3 regions of the Streptomyces sp. NPDC101234 genome follow, and region 3 is predicted to be linked to each of the others. Evidence: riboswitches for the same ligand, from Rfam matches in the RefSeq annotation. Region 3 holds a riboswitch; each other region holds the start of a gene.
What was found. Region 3 has a riboswitch for S-adenosylmethionine ahead of ACIRR9_RS49500 (amino acid ABC transporter permease). Riboswitches for the same ligand answer to the same signal wherever they lie in the genome.
Positions count from the first base shown of each region.

Region 1: it holds a riboswitch for S-adenosylmethionine, as region 3 does, so the genes downstream of both, ACIRR9_RS18320 (ABC transporter substrate-binding protein) here and ACIRR9_RS49500 (amino acid ABC transporter permease) in region 3, are expected to answer to the same signal.
Region 2: it holds a riboswitch for S-adenosylmethionine, as region 3 does, so the genes downstream of both, ACIRR9_RS09165 (aminotransferase class V-fold PLP-dependent enzyme) here and ACIRR9_RS49500 (amino acid ABC transporter permease) in region 3, are expected to answer to the same signal.

Region 1 covers NZ_JBIWOA010000009.1:96,719-106,476, forward strand. Annotated here, with positions in the region: gene ACIRR9_RS18290 (hypothetical protein) at 1-278, shown strand, start outside; gene ACIRR9_RS18295 (hypothetical protein) at 202-969, opposite strand; gene ACIRR9_RS18300 (serine/threonine-protein kinase) at 1,190-2,896, shown strand; gene ACIRR9_RS18305 (dipeptide ABC transporter ATP-binding protein) at 2,918-4,672, opposite strand; gene ACIRR9_RS18310 (ABC transporter permease) at 4,654-5,640, opposite strand; gene ACIRR9_RS18315 (ABC transporter permease) at 5,637-6,596, opposite strand; gene ACIRR9_RS18320 (ABC transporter substrate-binding protein) at 6,600-8,219, opposite strand; SAM riboswitch class IV at 8,626-8,739, opposite strand; gene ACIRR9_RS18325 (hypothetical protein) at 9,160-9,758, shown strand, end outside.
Region 2 covers NZ_JBIWOA010000004.1:136,017-145,774, forward strand. Annotated here, with positions in the region: gene ACIRR9_RS09155 (cytochrome bc complex cytochrome b subunit) at 1-860, shown strand, start outside; gene trpD (anthranilate phosphoribosyltransferase) at 993-2,057, shown strand; SAM riboswitch class IV at 2,211-2,327, shown strand; gene ACIRR9_RS09165 (aminotransferase class V-fold PLP-dependent enzyme) at 2,494-3,855, shown strand; gene ACIRR9_RS09170 (PQQ-binding-like beta-propeller repeat protein) at 3,924-6,080, shown strand; gene ACIRR9_RS09175 (Lrp/AsnC family transcriptional regulator) at 6,103-6,384, opposite strand; gene ACIRR9_RS09180 (rhomboid family intramembrane serine protease) at 6,381-7,124, opposite strand; gene ACIRR9_RS09185 (hypothetical protein) at 7,277-7,516, shown strand; gene ACIRR9_RS09190 (NYN domain-containing protein) at 7,557-8,900, shown strand; gene ACIRR9_RS09195 (NlpC/P60 family protein) at 9,112-9,758, shown strand, end outside.
Region 3 covers NZ_JBIWOA010000049.1:33,204-42,961, reverse strand. Annotated here, with positions in the region: gene ACIRR9_RS49530 (NtaA/DmoA family FMN-dependent monooxygenase) at 1-306, opposite strand, end outside; gene ACIRR9_RS49525 (LLM class flavin-dependent oxidoreductase) at 329-1,543, opposite strand; gene ACIRR9_RS49520 (putative leader peptide) at 1,612-1,698, opposite strand; partial or broken gene ACIRR9_RS49515 (GNAT family N-acetyltransferase) at 1,914-2,642, opposite strand; gene ACIRR9_RS49510 (transporter substrate-binding domain-containing protein) at 2,734-3,759, opposite strand; gene ACIRR9_RS49505 (amino acid ABC transporter ATP-binding protein) at 3,874-4,662, opposite strand; gene ACIRR9_RS49500 (amino acid ABC transporter permease) at 4,659-5,639, opposite strand; SAM riboswitch class IV at 6,029-6,140, opposite strand; gene ACIRR9_RS49495 (glutathione S-transferase C-terminal domain-containing protein) at 6,217-7,080, opposite strand; gene ACIRR9_RS49490 (putative leader peptide) at 7,173-7,304, opposite strand; gene ACIRR9_RS49485 (hypothetical protein) at 7,465-7,722, shown strand; gene ACIRR9_RS49480 (hypothetical protein) at 7,909-8,718, shown strand; gene ACIRR9_RS49475 (DUF2218 domain-containing protein) at 8,720-9,061, opposite strand; partial or broken gene ACIRR9_RS49470 (twin-arginine translocation signal domain-containing protein) at 9,212-9,298, shown strand; partial or broken gene ACIRR9_RS49465 (aldehyde dehydrogenase family protein) at 9,361-9,741, shown strand.

The DNA of each region.
Region 1 (9,758 bases), on a different contig from region 3:
TGACCCAGGCGTTCTCCTGGCTCGGCTCCGCGAGCGCGGCGGGCTCGGCCGTCGCCGCGGCGCTCTCCGGCTCGGCGGTCGACTCGCTCGGGTCGCGCGGCGGGTTCGCCGTCACCGCCGCGGCCGCCGCCGCGCTGACACTCCAGAGCCTCGCCGGCCTACGCCTGCTGCGCACACCGCAGCCGACCGGCGGGACACCGGTCACCCGGAGGCCGGGGCGCCGCCGGCCGCGTCGGCGGAGTGCAGCAGACGCAGGAACGCCTTCACGCCCGCGATGATCTCCTGGTTGTCGGTGAGACGGTTCACCGTGGACTCGAACTCCCTGCCCAGCGCGGCGATCCGGCGGTCCGCCCCCTCGGCCCGTTCGTAGGTGCTCATGGCCAGCGCGTCCACGGCACGGCGCAGTTCGGCGAGGGCCCGGTACTGTTCCTCCGCCTTCTCCTCCAGGACCCGTGTCCCGGCCTCGGCACGGTTCAGCCGGGCGTGCAGCTCGACGACGTCGTCCCGCGGATATGTGACGTCCTTCAGGAGGGTGCCCAGGCGCCGCCGGAGCTGGCCGAAGTACGCGCCGGCCGGCCGGAAGAAGGTGCTCAGCAGGAAGAACGCGGCGAACCAGTAACCCGTGAACTCGCCCGTCGCCCAGGTGACCGCGAGGACGACCGCCGTGGTGAGGACGTGACCCGCGACCGCCGCCCGGAGCATCGTGCGGGCGATACGCGCGGCCTCGGCATCCCGGGCGGCGGAGACCTGCATGCCCTTCTCACGGCTGACCGCGATCTCCGCGAGCACGGCGTGCGCACGGAAGTACAGGTTCCAGGGCAGCGTGAGCAGGAGCAGCAGCCACAGCAGGCTCAGCACCCCCGCCCCGACGCCGAACACCACAGCGGGCGGTGCCCCTGCCACATATGCGAAGACCAGTGCCGCGGCCGCGGCCACGACGGCTGCCACCGCTCCCAGAAATCTCCCCATGCCCCCGTCTCCTGTCCGTACGCCGGCTCAGCCCATCGTCCTCGGCCAGGGACGGGCGGGCATGAGTAGGCGTACTCAGGGAGCGTGCGTTGCGGTCCCCCGACGGTACCGGTGCGGTGCGGGATACCCGGCCGAGGGGCCTGTCGCGGCACCGGGAAGCCGATACCCTGAAAGGCAGCCATGAACCGGGGCAAACTGGGGGCGGGGCATGGATCCGCGGATGCGGTTGTCGGTGGACGGGTACGTCTGCGAGCGCGAACTCGGCCGGGGCGGGCAGGGCGTGGTCTGGCTCGCCCGGGACCGGGCGGGGCAGCAGGTCGTGGTGAAGTTCCTGCTGCCGGGCAAGGAGTACGACGAGGTCGCCCTCGCCCGGGTGCGCCGGGAGTTCGGCGCGGCGAGCCGGGTCGGAGAACTGGCCACGGCACGGGTCCTCGACGCCGACCTGGCCGGGAGACGCCCGTACATCGTCAGCGAGTTCGTCCCGGGGCCCACGATCCACCAGCACGTGGCCGCCAACGGCCCGCTGCCCGCCGGGCGGCTCCAGTCCATGGCGCTGACCGTCGCGCACGCGTTGGCACAGGTGCACCGCGTGAGTGTGGTGCACCGTGACATCAAACCGTCCAACATCCTGCTCTCCCCGGACGGACCGCGGATCATCGACTTCGGTATCGCCCGCGACGACCGGTTGCTGGAGTCGGCGCTCACCACACCGGGCAGTGTGCTCGGCTCGCCCGCCTACATGTCGCCCGAGCAGGTCCAGTCGCTCCATGTCACCGCCGCCTCCGACGTGTTCTCGCTCGGCGGCACGCTGTACTTCGCCGCCACGGGCCGACACCCCTTCGAGGGGGAGAGCGACTACGAAGTGCTCGTCGCCGTGTGCACGCGCGACGCGGATCTCACGGCGGTGCCGGAGCCGGTCCGTTCGGTCATCGCCGACTGTCTGCGCAAGGACCCGGCCGAACGTCCCACCGCCGCTCAGCTCGTCGCCCGGCTCGCGGAGACCACGGAGGGCGCGCAGACGGAGCCGGATGCACCGCAGTCGCAGCCACAGCCGCAGTCGCAAGCGCAGCCACAGCCGCAGTTGCAGCCGCAACCGTTACCGTTGGCGTCCGAACGTGGGACCGGTGGTGGCGACCCCGGTTCCGCCCCCGCCACGAGCGCCAGGCAGCTGCGGTTGTGGGGGTTCGCGGTCGGCAGCGCCGCGGTGGCGGTCCTGCTTGCCGTCGTGCTCAGCACCACCCCGGGGGGACCGGCGGCCGGTGGCGGCCCGCGGACCCATGGCTCGGCTTCCGTGTCCTCGCCCGCGACCCCCGGGAGCTCCCAACCCCTGTCGTACACCGATGACTTGACCGATTCGGGCGACTGGCTCCACAAGGACCCGGCCTTGGCGAAGATCACGCACAAGGGCGGAACCATGCTGGTGGATCCCAGGACCGAGCTGGAGGTGTGGCCGCAGGCGCCCTTCGAGCCGTCCTCGTTCGCCGTGCAACTGAGCACCCGGACGGAGTGGTACGGGGGCGAGGGCGGGGTCGGGCTGTGGTGCAACGGCTCGGGGGACTACTGGAAGGGCTCCCGCTGGGCGACCTATCTGACGACAGGTCAGGAAGCCCTGATCGTGCGCGAGTTCCGGTACAAGGGGGTCTTCCAGCACGACCGGGTCGTCGAGGTCGACCTCGCTGACCTGGGCCTACAGGTGGAGAGCCGGCAGCAGGTCGACATGTCGATGACCTGTTCCCCGGCCGGTGAGGGCCGGATCGAGGTGGAACTCGCCGTCGACGGCAACAAGGTCGCCTCGTACACCGGAGCCGCCTTCGACGCCCGGGGCTGTGGTGTGGCCGCCTTCCACTACAGCGCGACCGACCCACAGGGCACGGCCTTCCACGCGGGTTTCGAACGGTTCACCGCGTCCGAGCTGCCGACGCGCTGACAGCTCGGAGCACGCCGGTCCTCAGCTCGTGGTGACCGCGGCCGTGAAGGAAGGGACACGGCCGCCGGGGATCGCCGCGAGCAGCTCGCGGGTGTACTCGTGGCGGGGCTCGGTGAACAGGTCCTCGGGCGGGCCCGTCTCGACCACGCGCCCGGCGCGCATCACCGCCACCTGGTGCGCGATCTGGCGTACGACGGCCAGGTCATGGGAGATGAACAGATAGGCCACGCCGGTGTCGGCCTGCAACTCGGCCAACAGATCCAGGACTTGGGCCTGGACGGAGACATCGAGCGCGGAGACCGGCTCGTCGCACACCACCAGGTCGGGCGAGAGGGCGAGGGCCCGCGCGATGGCCACCCGCTGGCGCTGACCGCCCGACAGCTCGGCCGGGCGGCGCTCCAGAACGGTGGCGGACAGAGCCACTCGGTCCAGGAGTTCGCGGGCCCGGGCGAGGCGGGAGGCGCGGTCGCCGACCCTGAAGGCATGCAGCGGCTCGGTGATGACGTCGCCGATGGAGAAGCGCGGATCCAGGGAGGCGTACGGGTTCTGGTAGACCAACTGGGCCCGGCGGCGCAGCTCCCGGGCCCGGGCGCCCTTGGCGGTGGTGACGTCGGCACCGTCGAACCGGACCTGCCCGGAGGTGGCGTCGGTCAACCTGAGCACCAGGCGGGCGGTGGTGGACTTGCCCGAGCCCGACTCGCCGACCAGGGCGAGGGTCCGGCCGCGGTGGAGGGTGAGGCTGACGTCGTCCACCGCGCGCAGGGTTCGGGACTCGCCGCCGATGCGGGGCAGCCGGAACTCCTTGACCAGGTTGCGGGCTTCGACCAGGGGGGTCGCTGGGGTCGCGTCCGCGGGTGATGCGGGTGATGCGGGTGATGCGGGTGATGCGGGTGATGCGGGCGTGGAGGGCGCGGCGGGCGCCGGGGTGCGGGGCACCGCCGTGCTCGTACCGGGTGCGGCGGCCAGCAGGCGCCGGGTGTACTCGTGCCGCGGGTCGGCCAGCACGGTCCGGGTCTCGCCCGCCTCCACGACCCTGCCCTGCGCCATGACCACCAGGCGCCGGGACCGGTCGGCGGCCACCCCGAGGTCATGGGTGACCAGCAGGATCGCGGTGCCCGACTCCTCGGCGAGGTGCTGGAGATGGTCGAGGATGACGCGCTGCACGGTGACGTCGAGCGCGCTGGTCGGTTCGTCGGCGATGATCAGCTCGGGTCCGGCGGCGATGGCGACGGCGATCAGCACCCGCTGCCGCATGCCGCCGGAGAGTTCGTGCGGATACTGCCGGGCCCGGACCGCCGCGTCGGGCAGCCCGGCCCGGTTCAGCACCTCGACCGCCTCGGCCGCCGCCGAACGCCGGGTCGCCAGCCCATGGATGCGCAGCACCTCGGCGACCTGTTCGCCGATCCGCTTGACCGGGTTGAGCGAGACCGTCGGATCCTGGGGGACCAGCCCGATCCGCGCGCCGCGCACGGTCCGCAGCTCGGCCTCCGACAGGCTGGTCAGATCGTGCCGGCCGAAGCGGACCGTGCCCGCGTCGATGGTGCCGTTCGCGGCCAGCAGCCGGGTGACGGCGTGCGCGGTGGTGCTCTTGCCGGATCCGGACTCGCCGACCACGGCGGTCACCTGCCCCGGCCATACGTCCAGATCCACGCCCCGCACAGCCGGTACGGAGCCGGCCCGGGTGCGGTACGACACGGACAGACCGCGGATTTCCAGCAGTGGTGTGGTCATGTCCTCACCGTTCTCGTGTGCGTCGCTCATCGCTGCCGGGACCATTCGCCGTCCAGCGCCCGCGCGATCCGGTTGGTGGCCAGTACGGTCGAGGCGATCGCCAGACCGGGCAGCGCGGTCAGCCACCAGGCGTTCGCCAGGTAGTTGCGGCCGTCGGAGATCAACGTGCCCCACTCCGGGGCGGGCGGCGGCGCTCCGTAGCCGAGGAAGCTCAGCGCCGACACCGCCAGGATCGAGGAACCGAAGTCCAGGGTGGCCAGGACGACGACCGGGCCGGCGGCGTTGGGCAGGACATGCCGGCCCAGCACCGAGTACCAGCGGGCCCCGCAGGAGCGGGACGCCTCCACGAACACCGCCTGCCGCACCCGCAGCACCTCGGCGCGCGCCACCCGGGCGAAGGAGGCGACGCTGGCGATGCCGACCGCGACCGCCACCTTCACCGTCCCGTACCCGAGCGCGGTGACCAGGGCCAGCGACAGGAACAGCGCGGGGATGGACAGCAGGACGTCGACGAAGCGCATCAGCACGTCGTCCACCCAGCGGCCCACGAACCCGGCGACCACACCGAGCAGTCCGCCCACCACGAACGCCACCAGAACCGCGATCAGCGTGGCCTTCAGGGACAGTTGGGCGCCGTGGACGACCCGGGAGAACACGTCACGGCCCAGTTCGTCGGTGCCGAACCAGTGACCCCCGCTCGGGCCGCGGAAGTTCTGGGACGGCACACCCTTCAACGGGTCCCGGGAGGTGAACAGGTCCGGCCGGAACGACGCCAGCACCACCAGCACCACGACCGCGACCGACAGCAGCAGCCCGGGGCGGCGCACCAGGAACCGCAGCGCCCTTCGTATGTCGGCACGGCGGCCCGGTCCGGATGCGGGTCCCGCCAGCGGCGTCCGGGCGAGGCCGAGGGCGGCCTCCGCCGCGTCGGCCACGTCAGCCGTCCCGTCTGCGTTGTCTGCGTTGTTTGTTTCGTCTGTGTCGTCTGTGCCGTCGACAAGGCTCTGGCTCATGCGAAGCTCGCCCTCCGGTCCGAGGCCACCACGATGCGCGGATCCAGCAGCGGATAGACGAGGTCGACGATCAGGTTCGTCGCCACGAAGATCAGCGCACCGAACACCACCACCCCCTGGACCAGCGGGATGTCCTGAGCGGTGACCGCCGCCGCGGTCACCCGGCCGAGGCCGTCGCGGGAGAACACCGTCTCCACGACCACCGAACCGGCGATGAGCTGCCCGACCAGCAGACCGACGACGGTCAGCGCGGGCAGCGACGCGTTGCGCAGCGCGTGCCGCAGATGCACCCGCCGGCGACCGGCGCCCTTGGCCCGCACGGTCTCCACATAGGCCTGGTCCAGTGCCGTGAGCAGGCTCTTGGCCAGCACCTGGGCCACCAGTGCGCCGGTCGGGACGGCCAGGGTCAGCGCCGGCAGCACCAGGCCCCGCAGCCCGTCGTTGCCGAACGCCGGGAACCAGCGCAGCCGGAAGGAGAACGTCTCGACGAGCAGCAGCCCCACCCAGAACGTGGGGACCGACACCCCCAGCGGGGGCAGCGACAGCAGCAACTGCCGCAGCCACCGCCGTGAAGTGTACGTCGCCACCATGGCGAGACCGCCCCCGAGCACCACCGCGAGCAGCAGCGCGGCCCCCGTCAGCTGGAGCGTCTGCGGCAGCGCGTCGCCGATGACGGAGGTGACCGGGCGGCCACTGGAGACCGCGTCGCCGAAGTCCCCGCGCACCGCCCGTCCGAGATACTCGGCGTACTGCGCCGGCACCGGCTTGTCGAAGCCGTACTCGTGACGCAGCGCGGCGAGTTGGGCCGGGTCGACCTGCCCCGAGTCCATTCCGGCGCCGGCCATCGCGGTGACCGGGTCACCGGGCAGGAAGTCCAGCACCAGGAACGACACCGTGTAGGCCGCCCACAGCACCCCGACCGCCTGCGCCAGGCGCTTGATCACATAGCGGCGCATGCGCTAGCCGATCCAGGTGTCGTGCAGCTGGACGCGGCTGCCCGAGTCGAACGCGAGGTCGTGCACCTTCTTCGATACGCCGAGCTGGGTCTGCAGCTCCACGACCGGCACGTAGTACGCGTTCCGCACGAGCAGTCGCTGCGCCTCGGCCACCAGTTTCCCGCGCTTCGCGGTGTCGGTGGCCGCGGCCTGCCCGGACAGCGCCGTGTCCAGCGAACTGGCCGGCAGGTGGTAGAAGTTGCCCAGCCGGGTGGAGAACGAGCTGCGCAGGATGTCCGGGTCGGAGCGGGTCACGTTCCCCCACACCACGTCGAAGTCACCGGACTGGAGCGTCGTCGCGAACTGGGTCACCTGGAGCTGCTTGAGCACCACGTCGATCCCGACGGCCTTCAGTTGCTGCTGGACCAGTTCCAGGGCGGGCTGGTTGGTGGCCGAGTTGGGGAACCAGGTGATGGTCAGGCTCAGCCTCTTGCCGTCCTTGGTGCGGATGCCGTCACCGCCCGTCTGCCAACCGGCTTGTTCCAGCAGGGACTTCGCCTTGGCCGTGTCGGTGGACAGGTCCGAGGAGAGGTCGGTGTAGTCCGGAGTGGTGTGTGCCAGCACGCTGGTGGCCGGCCGGGTGCCGGTCGGGAAGACGGTGTCGGCGATCTGGCTGCGGTCGACGGCGACCTGGATCGCCTGCCGCACCCTGGCGTCCTTCAGCAGGGGCCGTGCGTTGTTGAGACCCAGGCCGAACACCACACCGGGGTTGGCCCGACGCTGGAGAGCGACCTGACCACCCTTGAGTGCGGCCTCGTTGGCCTTGCCGACGCTGCTGATCGCGTCGACCTGTCCGGACTGGAGGCTGCCGGCCCGCACGCCCGCCTCCGGCACCACCTTGAACACCAGCTTGTCCAGGTAGGCCTCGCCCTTCTTGGACCACAGCGCGGATCCCCAGGCGTACCCGGTCCGCCTGGCGAGGGTGATCGACTGGTTCTGCACATACTGCTTCAGCACGAACGGCCCGGACCCGACGATCCCGTCACTGCACTTCTGCTGCGGGGTCTTCCGCACGCTCGCGGACGACTCGATGCCCAGCGTGTGGGTCGAAGTCGCTTGCAGGAACTGGGCGTTGGGCTGCTTGAAGGTCACCTTGACGGTGAGCGGGTCGATCACGGTGGTGCTCTGGACGCCGCTGAGGTAGCCCTCGGCAAGGGTGCCGAGGGCGCCGAGCTTCGGTACCGCGTCGAAGTTGTCCTTCACCACCTGCGCGGTCAGCTCGGACCCGTCGCTGAAGGTGACGCCCGAGCGGAGGTGGAACGTGAACCGGGTGGCGTCGGAGTTGATGTCCCAGCTCTTGGCCAGCCACGGCACGATCTTGCCGGTCGCGGGGTCCTGGTCGGTGAGGGAGTCCACGATCTGGCGGACCGAGTAGATGGTGTCGTTGCTGCCGACCTGCTGCGGATCCACGCAGCCGGCGTCGGAGCCCACCGCGAAGGTCAGCGTGCCGCCGGACTTCGGCCGGCCGCTGCCGCTGCCGGAACCGCCGTCGCCCGACCCGCAGGCGGTCAGCAGAACACTGGTGGTCAACAGGGCGGCCAGCGGCGCCCGACGGGATGGTCTGAGAATCGGAAGTGCAGTCACGGGAGGGCTTTCTCCTACTCGTGTCACCAGGCACCGGGTGCCGGGCGTCGGGGGAGCGCGGCACGGCCGTGCACGGCCGTGCATGGGCGTGCATGGGCGTGCGGGCCCAGGGGCCTTCGAGGGGGTGGGTGGTGCCTTATGCGGTCGGTCGACGAAGGCCGGTCGGCAGGGAAGGCCGAACCGGGTCGGCCGACACGGTGGCCGGTCGGTCCGTCGTCGTCAGCCGACGGCAGGCGGGCTCGTCAGCGACAGGTGATCGCGCGACAGAGACAGCTCGTCGAGCGCTTGAGATCGATGTGGCGTCGGCGGGAGAGCCGGGAGAACGGCATGGCGCCGGCGAAGGAGGCAGCCACGTCACCGCTGTGCCGCATACCGGTCCCTCCCCGTCTCCGGCCCCGCCACCGGGGCCACGCGCTTGCGGGGATCATCGGTGATCCCGCCGGGCTTTCACCTGGAGCACCCCACCGCGCGGGAGGGTTGCCGGTCAGCGAGCCAGGGCTTGACGCTGACACTCAATGCCGGTCGCGATGGTACGGAGCGGTTTTGTCGTACGTCAATGCCAGCCCCCGCAGGCCCAGTTCGACGAACCGGACGCTCGACCCCTTCCGAGTGGGCCGCCACGCCGGCCGGTTCGACCTGACCTGTCGCTGATCCCCGTCTCGTCGCGGGCAGCTACCCGTCGCCCGCCCCGGCCCTTCGGCGGGATTCGGAAGGAAACATATGACGGTGGATGGTTTATCAACGCCGCCACCCTGCTGGAGTCGCTGCGCGTCGACGCCGGCGTACTGGGACCCTCCGGCATCCGGCCGTGACCCGCTGACGGCGATGTGGGCGACAGCACGCCGATCGCCCACCCGTCCGCCGCCCGCATCCCACCGTCGGACTTCGCCGCCCCGCCACCGGTGGCGGGGCACGGACACGCGCGCATAGTCTCGCGGCCATGGCAGAGATGTTTGCGGACGTCCGGCTGTTCGGCCCGCCGGTGACCGACGGCGAGTACATCGCGTTGAGCGAGCGCGAGATCGTGCATCTGCACGAGTACACGCGGATCTACGCCGTGCCAGGCCTCTATGAACATGTCGTCCAGGAACGGCTGCAGTGCAGATCACCGCAGGTCGCGGCGGAGGGCCTGCTGCGCGCGGTCGCCCGCCTCGGCCTGGAGCCGGGCCCGCTGACGGTCCTCGACATCGGCGCCGGCACGGGCCTGGTCGGTGAACTCGTACGTCGTGGTGGCGTCGGCCGGGTCGTCGGGGTCGACCCGCTGCCGGCGGCACGCCGGGCGAGTCTGCGCGACCGGCCAGGTGTCTACGCCGACTACGTGGTCGGTGACTTCCTGCTCGGCGACGCACTCGGTGAGTCCCTGCGCCCTTACGCGTTCGGGGGACTGGTGTCGGCCGGCGCGTTCGGAGGTACGCACGCCACACCGCAGGAGCTCGAGAACGCCCTCGAGGTCCTGTCGCCCGGCGCGCCCGTGGCCTTCACGATCGACGAGCGGTGGATGGACGCATCGGATCCGGACGGGTTCGGAGCCGCCGTCGA
Region 2 (9,758 bases), on a different contig from region 3:
CGCTGCTGCCGGTCTACATGGCCAAGGCCGGAGGCTTCTTCTTCCTGGTCTTCGGTGTCATCGCGGCCATCGCGGCGACCACCCAGATCAACCCGATCTGGGCCATGGGCCCCTACCGTCCGGACCAGGTGTCCACCGGCGCCCAGCCCGACTGGTACATGGGCTTCGCCGAGGGTCTGATCCGGTACATGCCGGGCTGGGAGATCAACATCTGGGGCCACACCCTGGTCCTGGGCGTCTTCATCCCGCTGGTCCTGTTCGGTCTGGTCCTCGCGGCCATCGCGCTCTACCCGTTCATCGAGTCCTGGGTCACCGGCGACAAGAGCGAGCACCACATCCTGGACCGCCCGCGCAACGCCCCGACCCGCACCGGGTTCGGCGTCGCCTGGGTGACCGTGTACATGGTGGGTCTGATCGGTGGTGGCAACGACCTCATCGCCACCCACTTCCACCTGTCGATCAACGACGTGACCTGGTTCGTCCGGATCTTCTTCTTCGCCGGACCGGTGATCGCGTTCATCGTCACCAAGCGCATCTGCCTCGGCCTGCAGCGCCGGGACAAGGAGAAGGTGCTGCACGGTCGCGAGACCGGCATCATCAAGCGGCTGCCGCACGGTGAGTTCATCGAGGTCCACGAGCCGCTCTCGCAGGAGCAGCTGCACACCCTCACGGCCCACCACCAGTACGAGCCGGCCCAGGTCGGTCCGGCGGTCGACGAGAACGGTGTCGAGCGCAAGATCAAGGGGTCCGAGAAGCTCCGCGCCAAGCTGAGCAACGCCTACTACGGCGAGGACAACCAGATCCCGAAGCCGTCCGTCGAGGAGTACAAGGAGATCACGAGCGGCCACGGCCACCACTGATCGACGCGTCGCCACGCCTCGGTCGAAGGGCCCCCGTCCGGTGTACGGACGGGGGCCCTTCGCCGTGCTCGGAGCTGGATAGGGTGGGGTTCACAACCACTATTCGTTGGTACGACGATCAGGAGCGGCCTTATGAGCGCTGTGACCCCCGCTGGAGGCGACACCGCGGCGGGCCGTTCCTGGCCCGAGGTACTGAACGCGCTGCTGTACGGCAAGGACCAGAGCGCCGACGCCACGGCCTGGGCGATGGACCAGATCATGCGCGGCCAGGCGACCGACGCGCAGATCGCGGGCTTCGTCGTCGCCCTGCGGGCGAAGGGCGAGACGGTCGAGGAGATCAACGGCCTCGTCCGCACGATGTACGAGCACGCCAACGTCATCGAGGTGCCGGGCCGCACCGTCGACATCGTCGGTACCGGCGGTGACGGCGCGAAGACGGTGAACATCTCGACGATGTCGGCGCTGGTGGTGGCCGGCACGGGGGCGAAGGTCGTCAAGCACGGCAACCGCGCGGCCTCCTCCGCGTCCGGGGCCTCCGACGTCCTGGAGAAGCTGGGCGTCAACCTCGACCTGACCCCGCAGCGGGTCGCCGAGGTCGCCGAGGAGGCCGGCATCACCTTCTGCTTCGCCATCAAGTTCCACCCGGCGCTGCGCTACGCGGGCGCCGCGCGCGGCCAGTTGGGCATCCGCACGGTGTTCAACATCCTCGGCCCGCTGACCAACCCCGCCCGGGTGCGGGCCCAGGCGGTCGGCGTCGCGGACCCGCGCATGGCCCCTGTCGTCGCGGGCGTCTTCGCGGAACGCGGCAACTCCTCCCTGGTCTTCCGCGGCGACGACGGTCTCGACGAACTGACGACGACCGCCACGTCCCGGGTCTGGATCGTCCGCGACGGCAAGGTCACGGAGGAGACCTTCGACCCGAGGGACGTCGGCATCGACCTGGTCCCGGTGGAGGCGCTCAGGGGTGGCGACCCGTCGTACAACGCGGAGGTCGCCCGCAGACTCCTGGACGGCGAGACCGGCCCGGTACGGGACGCGGTACTGCTGAACTCGGCGGCGGCCCTGGTCGCCCTGGACCCGGGCGCCGGGACCCTGGCCGAACAGCTCCGCGCCGGTATGGACCGGGCGGCGGAGTCCATCGACTCGGGCGCGGCCAAGCGGGCACTGGAGCGCTGGGCAGCGGCGACGCACAAGTAGGGGCCGCGGCCGCCGGGCTGAGGCGCGGTCCGGCACCGCCGGACCGCGCCGTCGCGGCTGATCGCCGTCTCGGCGGAGAAAAGAGAAACTCCCCGTCCCGTCATCCGGACAGGAGTTGCGCGGCGGCGATCACTTCCCGTACGTTTCCATCCAGGTCATGAGTGACAGTCATGAGGCCCCGGCCGACTGTCCGGCAACCCTCCGTCCGTGGCGGGGTGCCCCGGGTGAAGACCAGGTCGTAGGCAGCGAGGTCTACGGCAAGCGCGGACCCCTCGACACACCAGGGGTCCTGGTCGTACGAGGGAGCCTTCTGTGAGCAAGCGAATGCGATAGGGCGTCGAGCCCCGCCTCCGCGTACCTCTTTTTTCGCCCTTCCCCGTGCCGTCGACACACCGTCCGGCACGGCGGTCCCGCGCACCCTCACAGGAGTTCCGCCATGTCCGTCTCCACCGCTGCCTCCGGCCAGACCATTTGTGCCCCGCTGCCCGTTCTGGGACGAGATGTCACCGTCCCGCTCGTCACCGGCGGCGAGGTCACCTACGCCGCCCTCGACTACGCGGCGAGCGCCCCCGCCCTCCAGCGGGTCTGGGACGACGTGGCGGCGTACGCCCCCTACTACGGCAGCGTCCACCGCGGCGCCGGCTATCTCTCCCAGCTGTCCACGGACCTCTTCGAGAACGCCCGCCGGACCGTCGCCGGGTTCCTCGACTGCCGCCCCGACGACCAGCTGGTCTTCACCCGCTCGACGACGGACTCCCTGAACCTCCTGGCCCGCGCCCTCCCCGCCGACTGCCAGGTCTTCGTCTTCGAGACCGAGCACCACGCCTCCCTGCTGCCCTGGCAGGACGCCCGGGTCAGCTACCTCGACGCCCCGCGCACCCCGCGGCAGGCGGTGGAGACCCTGGAGCGCGCGCTGGCCGACCGCGACCCGTACGGTCCGGCCCTGGTCTGTGTCACCGGCGCCTCCAACGTCACCGGCGAGCTGTGGCCCGTACGGGAACTCGCGGCCGCCGCCCACGCGCACGGCGCCCGGATCGTCCTGGACGCCGCCCAGCTGGCCCCCCACCACCCGGTGTCCGTGCAGGACCTGGACGTCGACTGGATCGCGTTCTCCGGCCACAAGCTGTACGCCCCCTTCGGCTCCGGCGTCCTGGCCGGCCGCGCCGACTGGCTGCAGGCGGCCGAGCCGTACCTCGCGGGCGGCGGCGCCAGCCGCAGGGTCACCCGGCGCGAGGACGGGGGAGTGGCCGTGGAGTGGCATGAGAGCGCCGCCCGGCACGAGGCGGGCTCGCCCAACGTCATCGGTGCCTACTCCATCGCCTCCGCCTGCAAGGCGCTGACCGAAGCCGGCTTCGACACCCTGGTCGCCCGCGAGCGGTACCTGATCGAGAAGGTGCGGTCCGGTCTGGCCGAGGTCCCGGAGGTCCGGATCCTCTCCCTCTTCGGCGACGACGCCCCGCGCGTCGGTGTCATCTCCTTCGTCGTCGAGGGCTGGAACAGCTCCCACTTCGCCGCCGCCCTCTCCGCCGAGTACGGCATCGGCGTCCGCGACGGCCTCTTCTGCGCCCACCCGCTGGTCCGCACCCTGCTCGGCTCCGACCCCCAGACCCAGGGCGAGTGCGGGGCACCGGAGGCGGCACCGGGCGAGAAGTCCCTGAACGCGATCCGGGTGAGCTTCGGCGCGGGCACGCCGGATGAGCACGTCGAGCGCTTCGTCAACGCGGTGAAGGAACTCGTCCGCAACGGCGCGAAGTGGAACTACCGTACGGAGGACGGCCGTTGCGTACCGGCCGTCTGACGTACTGAAGCCCGGCCGCGCGTATACGCTCCTCTCGGCGGCACTACGGAGGGCAGGGGGAGCACGGGGTGCGGGAGCTGCGGGACACGGATCCTCGGACCGTCGGTCCCTACGAGGTCCGGGGCAGACTCGGATCCGGCGGCATGGGCGAGGTGTACCTCGCCGAGGCACGCGGTGGCCTGCGGCTCGCGGTGAAGGTGGTGCGGGCCGAGTACGCGGAGGACCGCACCTTCCGGGCCCGGTTCCGGCACGAGGTGCGGGCCGCGCAGACCGTCGGCGGGGCGGGGACCTACACCGCGCGGGTCGTGGACGCGGACACCGAGGCATCCCGCCCGTGGATGGCCACCGAGTACGTGGACGGGCCGAACCTGCGGGACGCGATCCTCGACGGCGGCCCCCTGCCCGGCGACGCGGTACGGCTGCTCGCGGCCGCGCTCGCCGAGGCGCTGGCCGCGATCCACGCCAGGGGCCTGGTGCACCGGGACCTCAAACCCTCCAACATCCTGCTGGCGGCGGACGGCCCCCGGGTCATCGACTTCGGGATCGTCCGGGCCCTGGAGGGGACGGCGCTGACCCGGACCGGGGTGATCGTCGGGTCGGTCGGCTATGTCTCGCCCGAGCAGATCCGCAACGGCGCCCGGGTGGGACCCGCCAGTGACGTCTTCTCGCTGGGCGCGGTCCTCGCGTACGCCGCCGGCGGGCGGGAGCCCTTCGGCGAGGGCCAGGACTCGGTCGTACTGCTGCGGATCCTGACCGGGGACGTCGACCTGTCCGCCGTACCGAAGGACCGTCTGGCGCTCGTGGAGTCGTGTCTGCGCGACGATCCCGGGGCGCGGCCGGCACCCGCCGACGTGGTCGCGGCGGTGGGGCACACGGCGGACAGTCTGCGAAAGGGGCTGCGGGCGGGCTGGTACACGGGCGGCCCGCCGACAGAGCGGGGAATCCCGGACAGCGGCGCGCGCTGGATGCCGGAGGACGGCTCGGGGGAGCGGGACAGCCGGGTCGAGTACATGGCGCCGGTGACGGTCACGGACACCCCCACGGTCACCTCGGAGGACCCCGCCCCGCCTTCCCGGCGACGCCTGCTGGCGGCCCTGGCGGGCGGTACGGCACTCGTGGCGGCCGGGAGTGTCGGCGGGTGGCTGTGGCTGCGGGACTCCTCCAGGAGCACGGGCCTGGTGGTCCGGGGAGGGAGCGGAGGCAAGGGCACGGTCTCGTCGGCGGCGGCCGAGGTGGGCTGGCAGTGCCGGGTCCAGGGGCTCGGCGGCCGCCGCGGCCCGTGCGCGGCGGTGTCGCCGGACGGGCGCCTGGTGTACGTCGGCGGGGCGGACGGCTCGCTGCACGGGCTGGAGCTGAACGGCCGTCCCCTCTGGAGCACCCCGCTGGGCGGCCCGGTGATGCCCCCGCTCGCCACCGCCGACGGCGCGTACTGCCTGCTTTTCGACGACCGGGAGGGCTCCACCAGGCTCTGTGCGCTCGGCCGGGACGGCAGGGTGCGCTGGACCAGGCCGCTCGCCGGGAGCAGCCAGTTCCCGGTGGCCGCGGGCGAGCTGGTCCTGGTGTCCTACGGCTCGACGGACGCGGGCGGGGTGCGCGCCTACGCCCCCGACGGCGGCGTGGCCTGGTCCGCGCCGACCGGGCCCGCGCCCACCGGCGAGCCCATGGTGGCGGGCGGGGTGGTGTACGTCGGTACGTTCGGGGACCGGCTGCAGGCTCTGGACGCGAAGACCGGGAAACGGCTCTGGGCGACGGCCGCCGGCAGCGACACCGGCCGGCCCACGCCGGTCGGGGACGTCCTGGTGGTCGGGTCGGGCGGCGAGCAGATGCTGCACGGCATCAGCCGGGCGGGCAAGGCGCTCTGGAACCGGGCCGGCAACGAACTGCCGAGTGCGAGCCGCTATTTCACGAGCGTGGCCTTCGGCGGCCTGGCCGTCACCGCGAGCGCCTTCGAGCTGTTCGCCCTGGACCCGGCCGACGGATCGAAGGCGTGGACCTTCGCGCTCACCGACGAGGGCACCCAGTACAGCGACCCCACGGTCGCGGGCGACACCCTCTATGTACGCCAGGGCTCGACGCTCTACGGCGTGAACCGCAAGGGCAGGCGCACCTGGCGGAAGCGCGTCGAGGGCGGGGCGTCCGTCGGCACCCAGAGCCCGGTCGTCCGCGACGGCCGGATCTACGTCGCGACCGCCGACGGCATCACCGTCCTCGCCCTCGGGGACTAGGACCTGTCCGGCCGGACAGGTCCTAGCTGTCCAGCCCGATGGCGAACGCGGCCTCCAGGTCGTGCTGGGAGTACGTGCGGAACGCGACGTGCGTGTCCGTCGCCTCCACGCCCTGGATCTTGCTGATCCGCCCGGGGATGACCTCCGCCAGGTCCTCGTGCTGCTGGACCCGGACCATGGCGATCAGGTCGTACGTACCGGTGACGGAGAAGACCTCGCTGACACTCTCCAGCCCGGCGATCTGTTCCGCGATCTCGGGGATCCGGTCCACGCTGGTCTTGATGAGGACGATCGCGGTGATCACGGCTGGTTCTCTCCCTCGGGTGCCGGGGCTCGGGCGGTCCTCACTTTAGTCCTACGGCCGTAGCGGACCCACGCGTAGCCGAAGCCGAGCCCGAAACCGACCAGGTGGGCGAGGTAGGCCACACCCGGTCCGGCGGCGGCCTGCCCCAGGGCCAGCCACTGCAGCGCCGCCCAGAACGGGAGCACCACCCAGGCCGGGAAACGCAGGGGCAGGAAGAGGAGGAAGGGGAGAAGACTGGTCACGCGAGCGCTGGGGAACAGGTACAGGAACGCTCCGAGGACCGCCGAGATCGCCCCGGAGGCCCCCACCAGCGACTGCTGGGAGGCGGCATTGGCGGCCGCGTAGCCGAGCAGCGCGAGATAGCCGCAGCCGACGTAGAAGAAGGTGAACGCCACGCGGCCCATCCGCTCCTCCGTCATCGCCCCGAAGACGAAGAGGAAGAGCATGTTGCCGAGCAGGTGCACCCAGCTGCCGTGGATGAACAGCGCCGTGGCCGGGGTGAGCGCCTCCCGCGCCGGTCCGTCGAACAGCTCGGCGGGGACCACCCCCCAGTGGCGGAAATACGCCCGCTGGGCGGCGGCCAGGGTCTCCCCGGTGCCGTAGGACGGCGTCAGGCCGGAAGCAGGGCCGAGTACGAAGATCAGGCAGCACACGGCGATGAGGGTGTACGTCATGGGCGCCGACGTGTTCCTCAGGCTCCGCAGGGCCCGGCCGGCCGTCGTGTTCCAGTTGCCGATCATGGACATAGAGCATGGCGTAACGGGACGCACCGGCGCAGATCGCCTCGCCGCCGTGGACAGGCGGGCGTCGAGTACCCGCCAGGCCGTAGGGTTACGAGCCACACGCGTCGGGACGGCGCGTCACGGACACTAGAAGGAAGCGAACAGTCACGATGACGGTTCCCCTGCCGACCGCCACGACGCGGTGGCGCTGCACACTCTGCGGCAACCTCACGCGCTTCGACGTGACCCGCTCGTCGAAGGTCGTCGAGTACGTCCACCTCGACCTGGCCGGGGAGGCCAAGGTCGAGGAGCGCGAGGTGGTCAGTGAGACCATCGAGTCGGTGCGCTGCCGCTGGTGCAACGCGGTGGACCAGGTGGAACTCGTGGACAGGCCGGGCGCCGACTCCTGAGACCGGGAGGCGGCCCCGCACAGGTGATGGGGTGTGACGGATGGTGGAGACCACAGGCGGGGGGCCGGGCGACGGCACCGCCGAGGTGCTTGACCGTCCGTTGCCCGACGGCGTGCGACGGCGGGTCGTACAGATCGTGTCGGAGGGCTTCGGCGGGCTGACGATCGCCGAACTCCCCGCACAGCTGCGGCAGTACGCGCGCTTCGCCCCGAACCGTCGGGCCAAGTTCGCCGGGAACGCGATGGCGGCCGCGCTGGAGACGGACACCCTCTTCCGGCAGCGGATCGGGGAGAAGCTGAGAGAGGCCCAGCCGGAACTCGCAGGCGCCCTCGACTCCGGCTCCCCGCCCCCGGCCGCGGACCCGCTCGATGTGGCGGCCGCGGCCTATGTACTGCGCCCCACGGGCTGGGTGAAGCTCGTCGCGGCGGCCGGCGAGGAGGCCCAGCGGGCCGACGCCGAGCGCGCCGACGAGGAGAGCCGCGCCGAGCTGGAGCGGCTGCACGAGGAGCTCGACCGGGCCCGGGAGCAGACCCGTTTCGAGACGGAGCGGCTGCGCGTCGAGCTGGACGCGGCGAAGAAGGAAGCGGACTCGCTGCACCGCAAGCTCCGTGCCGCCCTCAGTGACGTCAAGCGCGGCGAGGCCGCCCTGCGCAAGCTGCAGGGCGAGATGGAGGCGGGGCGGGCCGAGGGGCAGGCCCAGGTGTCCGCCGCCGAGAGCGAGAGCCGGCGGCTCAAGGCCCGGCTCGGCGAGGTCGAGGCCGCCCTGGAGGCCAGCCGCCGGGCCGCCCGCGAGGGACGCAGCCTCGAGGACATGCGGCTGCGGCTGCTGCTCGACACCGTTCTCGACTCGGCCCAGGGGCTGCGCCGCGAGCTGGCGTTGCCGCCGGTGTCGCTGCGGCCGGCCGACACCGTGGACGCGGTCGAACCGGGACGGATGACCCCGAAGGACATCGCCGCCCGTGCGCTGTCCGAGCATGATCCCGCCATCCTCGACCAGCTGCTCGCCCTGCCGCAGGCGCATCTGGTCGTCGACGGCTACAACGTGACCAAGACCGGTTATCCGCAGATGCCGCTGGAGAAGCAGCGGCTACGGTTGCTCGGTCAGCTCTCCCAGCTCGCCGCGCAGACCGGCGCGGAGGTCACGTGTGTCTTCGACGGTGCCGAACTGGTCGCGCCGGTGCTGCTCGCCCCGCCGCGCGGCGTCCGGGTGCTGTTCTCGAAGCCGGGTGTCACGGCGGACGAGCTGATCCGTCAGCTGGTGCGGGCCGAGCCGCCGGGCCGTCCGGTGATCGTCGCCTCGACCGACCGCGAGGTCGCCGACGGGGTCGCCAAGGCGGGTGCCCGACCGGTGGCTTCTGCGATGCTTCTGAAGCGACTGTCCTGAACGTTCAATTCGCATACGCAATGCCCGAATTGACCGATGCGTCGAGCAACGTTGGGTCAATCAAACGTCACGGCACGTTAGTTATGTGCAAAGAGTGTGTTGCGTGACCAGATTTTTGGCTGTTGGGATTTGAACTGATCACAAGAAGGTCACTAGGGTCTGGCCTCGAACCTCCACACGGGTGATCACTCAAACGAAGGAGCCCGTCTCCGTGGCGTCCCATCGTCGACCCAAGCAGCCGAGTCGCGCGCGCGTGACCGTGCTGACCACCGCAGCCGCCGCTGCCGTCGTCCTCAGTGCCAACGCCGCCAACGCGGCGCCCAGTGAGAAGCTGAGCAAGGACGAGGTCAAGGCCAAGGTCGACAAGCTCTACGAGGAGGCCGAGCAGGCCACCGAGAAGCTCGATGGCGCCAAGGACAAGCAGCAGAAGCTGCAGAAGGAGATATCCACGATCCAGGACAACGTGGCCCGTGGACAGGAAGACCTCAACAAGCTGCGCGACAGCCTCGGTTCGCTGGCCACCGCGCAGTACCGCTCCGGCGGCATAGACCCGTCCGTCCAGCTCTTCCTCTCGTCCAACCCGGACGACTACCTCGACAAGGCCTCCACGCTCGACCAGTTGAGCAGCCAGCAGGTCGAGGCCCTGAAGAAGATCCAGGACAAACAGCGCGAACTCGCCCAGGAGCGGGCAGAGGCCTCCGACAAGCTCAAGGACCTCTCCGCCACCCGCACCGAGCTGGCCAAGCAGAAGACCGCCGTCCAGGGCAAGCTCGCCGACGCGCAGAAGCTGCTCAACACCCTGACGGCCAAGGAGAAGGCCGCCCTGGACGCCGAGCAGGCCCAGGCCGCCAGCCGCTC
Region 3 (9,758 bases):
GAAGGTGGAGTTGATGGTGCCGGTCAGGCCGAGACGGTCGGTGACGGCGGCCAGTGCGGCGAGGATCGTGAAGGTGTCGGGGCGACCGACCACATCCAAGTCGTATATTTTCCCACCCTGTTCGCGCAGCCGCAGGCCCTCGGCGAGGAACAGGAAGTCGAACTTGGCGCGTTCGGCGGTCCTCGCGAAGTGCGCGAAGGAGCTGAACTCGATGTGGCTGCCGGCGGCCGGATCGCTCCACACGGTGGTGTTGTTGACACCCGGGAAGTGCGCGGCCAGGTGGATCTGCTTCAGCGGCTTGCTCATGACGGTGTGCGGTCCTTCCGGCTCAGGCGAGGGCGGCGGCATAGCGGTTGGCGGGGCGGGAGAGCCCGAGGAGTCCGCGCAGGGTGTCGGCCTCGTAGGCGGTCCGGAAGCGGCCGCGGCGCTGGAGTTCGGGGACCAGGTCCTGTGTGATGCGCGGCAGGTCGTGGCCGAGGACGGCGGGCCGCAGCCGGAAGCCGGACAGCCCCTCCGCCGCGAACTCCTCCAGGAGGTCGGCGAGTTGGGCAGCCGTGCCGGTGAAGATCCGGGCGTCGCTGGTCAGCGCGCCGCCGTCCAGGGTGTCGAGGCGCTCCTTGCGGGCGGTGGCCGTGGCCGGGTCGTCGTCCAGGAAGACCACCAGGTCGCCGAAGACGTGCACGGTGTCGCCGGCCCGTCCGGCGGCCTCCTGTTCGGCGCGGATCTCGGCGACGATCGCGCGGGCGTCGGCGGTGTCGTGCGGGGTGACGTAGCCGACGTCGGCCTGACGGGCGATCAGGCGGTAGGGGACGGTCTGGTGGCCGAGGGCGGTGACGAGGGGCTGCCCCTGCGGCGGGCGCGGGGTGATGGAGGGGCCCTTGACGCTGAACTTGCCGCCCTCGAAGTCGATGTAGTGCAGCTTGTCGCGGTCGATGAAGCGCCCGGTCGCCGCGTCCCGGATCTCGGCGTCGTCCTCCCAGCTGTCCCAGAGACGGCGCACGGCCTCGATGTGGTCGGCGGCCTCGTCGAAGTGCTCGGCGAGCCGCTCCTGCCCGGCCGGGGTGCGCAGTTCCGTCAGGGAGATCGGCGGGAACGTGCGCCGGCCGAAGTGGTCCGCCTCGTGCGGGCGGGCGGAGACCTGCACCCGGACCCCGGCGCGGCCGGTGCTGACGTAGTCGAGCGTGGCGATCGCCTTGGAGATGTGGAACGGCTCCGTGTGGGTGGCGATCACCGTCGGCACCAGGCCGATGTGGCTGGACAGGGGTGCGATACGGGAGGCGATCAGGACGGCGTCCAGGCGGCCGCGGACCTGGTCGGTACGGCCGTCCAGCTCGCCGTAGTGCGAGGACTGCAGGCCGAGGCCGTCCTCGATGGTGACGAAGTCGAGTAGCCCCCGCTCGGCCTCGGCGACCAGGTCGGCCCAGTATCCGGCGGTGAACAGCTCACGGGGGCGGGCGACCGGCTCGCGCCAGGAGGCGGGGTGCCAGCCGGTGCCGTCGAGGGCGACGGCGAGATGCAGGGGAGAAAGGGGTGCTGAGGACACAAAGGTGCCTTCCTGAAGATCCGTACGAGGGCACGCCGACCGGGGAGGGCGCAGCTGGGGGTACCGGGTCAGGCACTACAGAGCGCGCCGGCCACGCGCTGGAGGTCGATATGGGGCCGGGAGTGGAGGCGGGCGGAGCGGAGTACACGTGTCATGTGCCGTGCCTCCGCCCGGTCGTCTTCCGCCGTCGACGGGTTCAACGGCACGGCTGTTCCGTTTCTTCCTGGCCGACGGCCGGTGTGGGCTGTTGCCGGCCGGCGGCCGGTGTGGGCTTTCGCCGGCCGGCGGCCGCGGTGGGCTCTTGCCGGTGCCGGACGGCGGTTGCGGCGGGTTCTTGCCGGACGGCGGTTGCGCCGGGCTCTCGCCGGACGGTGGTTCCGGTGTGCCGTACGAGCGCGAAGACCGTGCGGCGGCGCAGGGTGAAGCCGATCGACTCGTACAGCCGGATCGCGTCGGCGTTGTCGGCCCGGGCGTGCAGGAAGGGCTGCTCGCCGCGCTCCCTGATGCCGGCCGCGACCGCGCGGACGAGGCGGGTGGCCAGCCCCCGGCCGCGGTGACCTGGGTCGGTGCACACGGCGCTGATCTCGGTCCAGCCGGGCGGGTGCAGCCGTTCCCCGGCGAGGGCGATCAACCTGCCGCGGTGCCGGATGCCCAGGTAGGTACCCATGTCGATGGTGCGCGGCAGATAGGGGCCGGGCTCGGTGCGGGCGACCAGGTCCAGGATCTCGGGCACGTCCTCCGGGCCGAGTCGTACGGCTTCGGGGGCGGGCTCGGCGCGCAGGCCGGTGTCGACGAGCTGGACGCCGTTGCCGATGCGGAGGATCTCCCAGCCGTCGGGTGCCTCGGTCACACCCCGCACCGCGGCGGTGCCGCCGGGGCCGACGAGGGATGCCAGGTCGGCCCAGGCCCGGGGGTCGCCGGCGTCGGCGACGGCGTGGAAGCCGGCCACGTCGGCGGGGTAGCGGGCGGCCCTGCCGACCCGTTCGGCCAAGTGGGCGTGCGGGCCGGTGAGGGCGGCCCAGGCGGGGTTGTCGAGGACGTGGGAGGGAGGGAGGGCTTCGGGGTGCGAGGAGGGGGCTTCGATGCGAGTGGCGGACATCGGTGACGGTCTCCGGGGTGCGACGCTGCGGTGTACCGCGCTCGGGGACCCTGCCGCGGGGCGGCGGCCGGGTCCCCCTGCGTGCGGTGGGTCAGGAGTTGTCCAGCGGCAGCCCGGGCGGGTTGACCTCGGACTTGGCGACAGCCTCGTTGGAGAGGTTGTACGCCTTGAGCCACTCGGCGTACTGACCGTTCTTGATCAGATAGTTGATGGCGTCCGCAAGGGGCTTGGCGAGGCCGCTGTCCTTCTTCGCGGTGGCCGCGATCAGGCCCTGGAGGCTGGCGCCCGCGCCGGAGTAGGTGCCCGCGGTGCGGGTGGCGTTGGGCGTGTTCGCGGTCTGTCGGTTGTGGTAGGCGAAGCCGGGGTTGGGGCCGAAGGAGGCGTCGACCTTGCCGCTGGACACGGCAAGGTAGGTGCTGTTGCTGTCCTGGAAGTACTTGACGTTGAGCTTCTTGCCCTCCTTGGCGAGCTTCGCCTTCCACTCCAGGAGGATCTTCTCCTGGTTGGTGCCGGAGCCGACGGCGATCGTCTTGCCGGCGAGGTTCTCGTAGTTGCCGTCGAAGTTCCAGGTGCTCTTCTTCGGTACGAGGAAGGCGAGGTTGTCCTGCCGGTAGGACGCGAACTCGTACTTCTTCTTGCGCTCCTCGGTGTCGGTGACGTTGGAGAAGGCCACGTCGACCTTGCCGCTGTCGATGCCGACGAACAGGTTCTCCCAGGTGGAGTTCTGGACTTCGGGCTCGAGTCCGAGGACCGCGGCGACCAGGCGGCCGAGGTCGGGCTCGGAGCCGGTCAGGGTCTTCTGGTCGCTGCCGGTGAAGGCCAGCGGCGGGAAGCCGGCGGGCAGGGCGCCGATGCCGATCTCCAGCTTGCCGCTCTTCTTGACGGCGGCGGGCAGTTCGGCGCTGATGGACTTGACCTCGGAGACCTTGATGGTGGTCTGGGTGGCGGCGCCGTTGGACACCTGGCCGACGACGACCTCGCCGGACTTGGCGGTGCCGGTGGTGGTGGCCGCGTCGCTGTTGCCACCGCAGGCGGCGAGCCCGGTGGCGAGGGAGGCGACGGCGGTGGCCGCGGTGATGCCTCTGATCAGGCTGCGTCGGGTGAAGTGGGTAGACATGGCCGTTCCTTGTCGGTGCCGGTGATGAGGGTGAGGGCGTGAGGGGAAGTCGAGGGGTGCGGCCGGAGGCCGGAGCGCCTTGCGTCAGAGCGCCTTGCGGCGGAGGACCTTGATTCAGAGGACCTTGCTGAGGAAGTCCCTGGTCCGCTCGTGCTGTGGCTTGTCGAGGACCTCGGAGGGCGGGCCCTGTTCGACGATCCTGCCGCCGTCGATGAAGACGACCCGGTCGGCGATCTCGCGGGCGAAGCCGATCTCGTGGGTGACGATGACGAGCGTGGTGCCGCTGGTGGCCAGGTCCTTGATGACGTAGAGGACCTCGCCGACGAGCTCGGGGTCCAGGGCGGAGGTGGGCTCGTCGAAGAGGATGACGCCGGGGCGCAGGGCGAGGGCGCGGGCGATGGCGACACGCTGCTGCTGGCCGCCGGACAGCTGCCGGGGGTAGGCGCCCACGCGTTCGCCGAGGCCGACGCGTTCGAGGAGTTCCTTGGCCAGCGCCTGGGCTTCGGGCTTGGTCAGCTTTCCGGTGGCGACGGGGGCGGCGGCCACGTTGTCCAGCGCGGTCAGGTGCGGGAAGAGGTTGAAGTTCTGGAAGACGAAGCCGATCCGGCCGCGCTGGGCCAGGATGGCGCGCTCGCTCAGCTCCTTGAGCCTCTCGCCCTGCCGCTTCACCCCGATCAGCTCGTCGTTGATGCTGACGTAGCCGATCTCGGGCTTCTCCAGGTGGTTGACCACCCTGAGGAGAGTGGACTTGCCGGAACCGGACGGGCCGATGACGACGGTGACCTCGCCGGGGCGGATGGTCAGGTCGACGCCGTCGAGGACGCGGTGGGCGCCGTACCACTTGTGGACGTCGTGGATCTCCAGGGCGGCGGGGGCCGTCCCCAGGGTGTCGACGGTGCTCATACGGCGGCCTCCCGGCGGATGCGGGCGCGCAGGTCGGTGAGGCCGGCCCGCAGTTTCTGCAGGGGCGTCGGCGGCAGGGAGCGGGTGGCGCCCCGGGCGTAGTACCGCTCGACGTAGAACTGGATCACCGAGACGACGCTGGTGAGGATCAGGTACCAGGCGGTGACCACCAGCAGCAGCGGCACGATGTCGCCGGGGTAGGTGGAGCCCATGCTCTGCGCGGTGCCGAAGAGGTCGAGCAGCGAGACGTAGAAGACCAGCGAGGTGCTCTTGATCAGGCCGATGAGCTGGTTGACGTAGTTCGGGATGATCGACCTGAGCGCCTGCGGGAAGACTATCTTCCGGAACTGGTAGCCCTTGGGCAGACCGAGCGCGGCGGCCGCCTCGTGCTGGCCCTGGTCCACGGAGAGGATACCGCCGCGGACCACCTCGGCCGCGTAGGCCGCCTCGTTGAGGCTGAGGCCGATGACGGCGATGACCATGTCGGTGGCGAGCTTCGACTCGTCGAAGGAGAAGAAGGCCGGACCGAACGGGACACCGACGCTCAACGTCCTGTACAGGGCGCTGAAGTTGTAGAGGAAGAGCAGCACCACGATGAGCGGGATGGAGCGCAGCGCCCAGACGTACGTCCAGCTGACCGCGCGCAGCACCGGGCTCTTCGAGAGCCTGGCCAGGGCCAGCAGGACGCCGCCGAGAAGGCCCAGCACCGCGCTGTAGGCGGTGACTTCGAGGGTGATGACCAGCCCGTCGAGGATGGTCGGCCGCAGGAACCAGTAGCCCCAACGGTCCCACTGGTAGAAGGGGTTGGTCACCAGTCCGTGAACGAACTGGGCGGCCAGCACCAGGACGACGGCGGTGGCGATCCACCGTCCCGGTCTGCGCAGCGGGGTGACCCGCTGCGCTGCGAGGGGTTTTGACGGTTTGTCAGTGGGCGGTGCCTCGGGGGCGGCGATGGTGGCGCCTGGGGGTTCACTCATGGTGGGCTCCGGCGGAGTCGGACACCCCGGATCCCACGGCCGGGGACGCGGCACAGGACCGTGTTCGGGCACGGCTCGATGCTGCGGGGGCGCGCGGGACACGGGGGCTGGGCGGACGGCGTCACACCGGACGGCCGGTGCTTGGGTCAGGAACGCTGAGACGCGAAGCTGCGGGTACTGGGCGAAAAGGCCTGGTCAGACCCGACAGCGGGCACAGCCCGGTGCGGTACACGCGCTACACAGGGCACTGTTGACGCGGAGCAGGTCGACGGCACGGTCGGCGACCAGCGGGTTCGGGTACGGCTGTACGCAGCCCTGGGGGCGGCGCCGGGCCGTCCTGGGAGCTGCGTACATGTCCGCCACCTGTCACTGTCGGGATGGCCCGAAGGGCCTCGCGCTTACCGAACGTCGTCATCCGGTCGGGTCGTCACCTGGGGCACCCCACCGCGAAGCGAGGGTTGCCGGTCAGCAAGCCAGGGCTTGATGCTGACGCTCTTGACCGTTCTGGCCGTAAGTAAGTCATCCGCCCGAACGAATGTCAACGGCTGTCCGGTTGGTGGAACGGTCCGGGCCGCTCTCACCTGCGGGAAGTGTCCGCCGCATGCCCCGTCCAGTCCAGGATCTGGACGGCCGCACCGGCGGCTTCCAGGCCCTGGCAACGGCCCTGGTGGCGGCGGGAGATGCCGTCGAGGTCGAGGTGGACGCCGAAGGCGGGGTGCCCGGCCAGCCGCCGGGCGTAGGCCCACAGCGCGGGATGGTCGGCGATGCGGTGCACGGCGGAGGCGTCCAGGTGGTTGCGGTGCACGGTGTCGAGCTGCACCAGCGCGACCCACAACTCCACGTCGGCTGCCGTGAGTTGACCGCCCACCAGGAACTCCACGCCGGTCAGCCGGCGCTCCAGTTCGCCGAGCGCGGTGAGCAGGACGTCGAGCGCCGCCGGGTCGCCGCCCTCGCGGCCGGCGCGCTGCGCCGCCTGCTCGATGCCCTGCGAGCACAGCCGCTCGACGGCCTCGATCTCCGCTTCGGCGCCGCACGGATAGAGCCGGGTGACGCCGTCGCCGAAGTGACGGTCCAGGTCGCGCAGGATGTCGCGGCCGTGGTTGCTGACGATCCGCCCGGACCAGTCGTCGCTGAGCACGGGCGCGAGGGCCGGACCGGAGTAGTGGTGGGCGCTCGCCTCGTACAGCGGGCGCAGGGCCGCGTGACTGCCGTCGGGACAGTCGGGGACGGCGGGCAGGAAGGTGACCGGACAACAGTCGTCCAGGGCCAGGAGGCTGTGGCCGACGGCGATACGGAGGCCGTCGGGACAGGCGGTGGCGAGGTGGAGCCGGTAGCGGCGCGGCACTGCGTAGTGGCCGCTGCGCGCGTCCTGGCCGATGCGTCCCCGGAAGGCGGGGGCGGTACGGACGGACGGGATGGCGGCGAGCGGAGTGATGGACATGCGTCTCCCCGGGTGCGGGCGCGCGGACGTACGCGCGGCGGAAGCGTTCGTCGATGGGTGGGCGCTCGGCTCGTACGGCTGAGGGCGGGCGCTCAGCCTCTGCGGCTGATGGCGCTGCAGACACGGAGCAGATCGATGTGCAGGCGGGAGGTGAGCAGGGGGGCCGGGCAGGGCGTACGGCTCTCACGGCGCTGTCTGCCGGTGACCGTCCGCAGGCGACCCATCTTTCCCTACCTTTTCACTAGGATTCCCATCTGGAGTGTCGATCGGCCTCCGCCCGGCGTCAAGAGGGCGTCCACGCCTGGGACACCCGGCGCCGACTTGCCGTCGGCCGGGCGGGGCTGTCCGCTGGAGAAGCAGGCCGAGCGACAGGAGCCGGATCCGATGACCGAGCCCCCGGGTCCCGGGCCGGTGCCCGGTGCCGTGCCCGAGACCTTCGTGTTCACCTGCGGGAGCTGCGGCAAGGTCTGGGAGGCCGTCTTCCAGGCGGTCTTCTTCACCGACCCGACAGCCGACCCGGGCCTGCAGAGCACCCTGGAGTACGTCGACGAGGCGGGCCGGGCCGTACGGTCGCCGCTCGCCGACGCGGTGTGCCCGCGCTGCGGCAGCCGCAGGGTACGGATCACGGCTCCGGGTTCATGACACTCACGGGTCCAGATCACCGGTCACCGCCTCACCGGCCCACGACGCTCACCCGAATGACACGTGCGGGTGGTCGGCAGTCGTGCCGGATGGTGGCGTGGAGGCACGTACCGACGTTCTCTCGTGGCGGGACGCGCCAGCGCCTTCCCCGGAGTGACGTACCGCGTTCCCGAGGAGGCAGTCGCGATGACCCGTCCGTCCCGACCCGCGCGTGTTCTCGCCTCGGCCCTGGCGGCGGGGACCCTGCTCGCCACGGCGGCCTGTGCGGACGGGAGCGGCACCCCCGAAGCCTCGACCGTCTCACCGGCCGCCGAGCGCTCCCCCGCCCCGTCCGCGACCCCCGCCCTCACGGGGGCGGGCGCACAGGCCGCGCTGATCACGCCGGCCGACATCGAGGATGACTGGCAGCTGGCCAACGACGCCGCCACCTGGCGCAACACGATGCTGGTCGGCAAGGTCGACGTGGCGCAGTTCCTCACCGCCAAGGCCGATGCCGCCGACTGCCAGCGGCTGCTCGACGGCCTGTACTCCGACAGCCTCCTCGGCCGCACCACCGGGGCCTCGGGACTGCGCGGGTTCACCTCGCAGGACTCCCGGCTGCTCTACCAGGTCGGCGACTACGGCTCGGCCAACCTGAACGCCACACTGGACTGGCTGAAGTCCCTGCCGGAGAAGTGCAACCAGTTCACCGCGACCGCCGCCGACGGCAGCCCGCGCACCGTGCAGGTCGTCGAGTACAAGGAGCCGCCGAAGGCGGGCGACGCGCTGGCGGCGCTCACGGTCACCGTCCAGGGCACCCCGAACGGGCAGCCCGCCAAGACCACCCTGGACGTCGCGGTGTTCCGCGTCGGCGCCTCCGGGGCCGCGGTCACCAACGGCGGCCTTTCCGGCGTCGACCACGACAGCACCATGCTGGCCCTGCAGAACGGCGCACAGCGCCTCAAGGACGTCCTGTCCGGCAAGACCCCGGCACCACTGCCGAGCCAGTTCGACTAGTTCAGTGAGGCATCGGGTCCTCGGCGTTGCGTTGGGTGGTGCCCGGGTCGCCGTTGTCGCGGTGCCATTCGACGAGGAGTTCGTCGCGGGCGCCGAAGCGCACCAGGTGCCGGCCGACGACGGCCTCCAGGAGGTCGAGGTGCTCGGCGTCCGCCTCCACCGCGAGCAGCAGCGCGCCCTCGCCGGCAAAGAGGGTGCCGGTGCCGCCGTTCTCGAAGGCGATCGTGCCCAGGCCGCTCTCCTCGTCCCAGTCGGTCTGCGCACGGCGGCCGAGGTGTGAGGCGAGCTGCTTGGCATAGCGGGCGGGGCGGTCGGTGGTGACGCGGGCTTCGGAGCGGGCCATCCTGGACTCCCGGTGTGCGGGCGTACGTTGACGGACTCACGCTACGTCCAGTCCTGCGGCTCGCCTTGACGCCCCACTGGTTTCACCACTCACCTCACGTGTTGAACCAGGCCCGCCCGACTCCATTTCCCCCACGTACGGGGTTCCCGCATGCCCAACTCCCACCGCACCTGCCCCTGGACGCGCCGCAGGGTGCTCGGTATGACCGCCGGCGGCACCGCGGCCGCCGCTCTCGGTGCGTTCAACCCGACCGGCGGCGAGGGCTCGACGCGGGACGACATGGCGACGGTCAGGCCCTCGGCCGCCATCCCGAGGTCGGCAGGATCGCCTTCACCGGCTCGGCGGAGGTGGCCCGGCTCCTCCAGGTGTACGCGGGCGAGTCGAACGGCAAGCAGGTCGCCGCGGAGGCGGGCGGCAGGTCGCCCCAACTGGTCCTGGCCGACGCCGACATCGAGTCCGCCGCGTCCGCCGTGGCGTGGGGGATCTTCCACAACGCGGGACAGACCTGCAACGCCGGTTCCCGGGTCGTCGTCCACGCCTCGGTGAAGGACCGGCTCCTCGACGCCGTACGGCGGATCACCGACGAGACCTTCCGCGTCGGCGCTCGATCCCGGTCCGCTTCTACGAGGTCCTGGCCGGACGGGAGTTCCGGCTGCCGCGCCCGGAGGAGGCCCTGCTGAGCGCCCCCGCCTGAGCC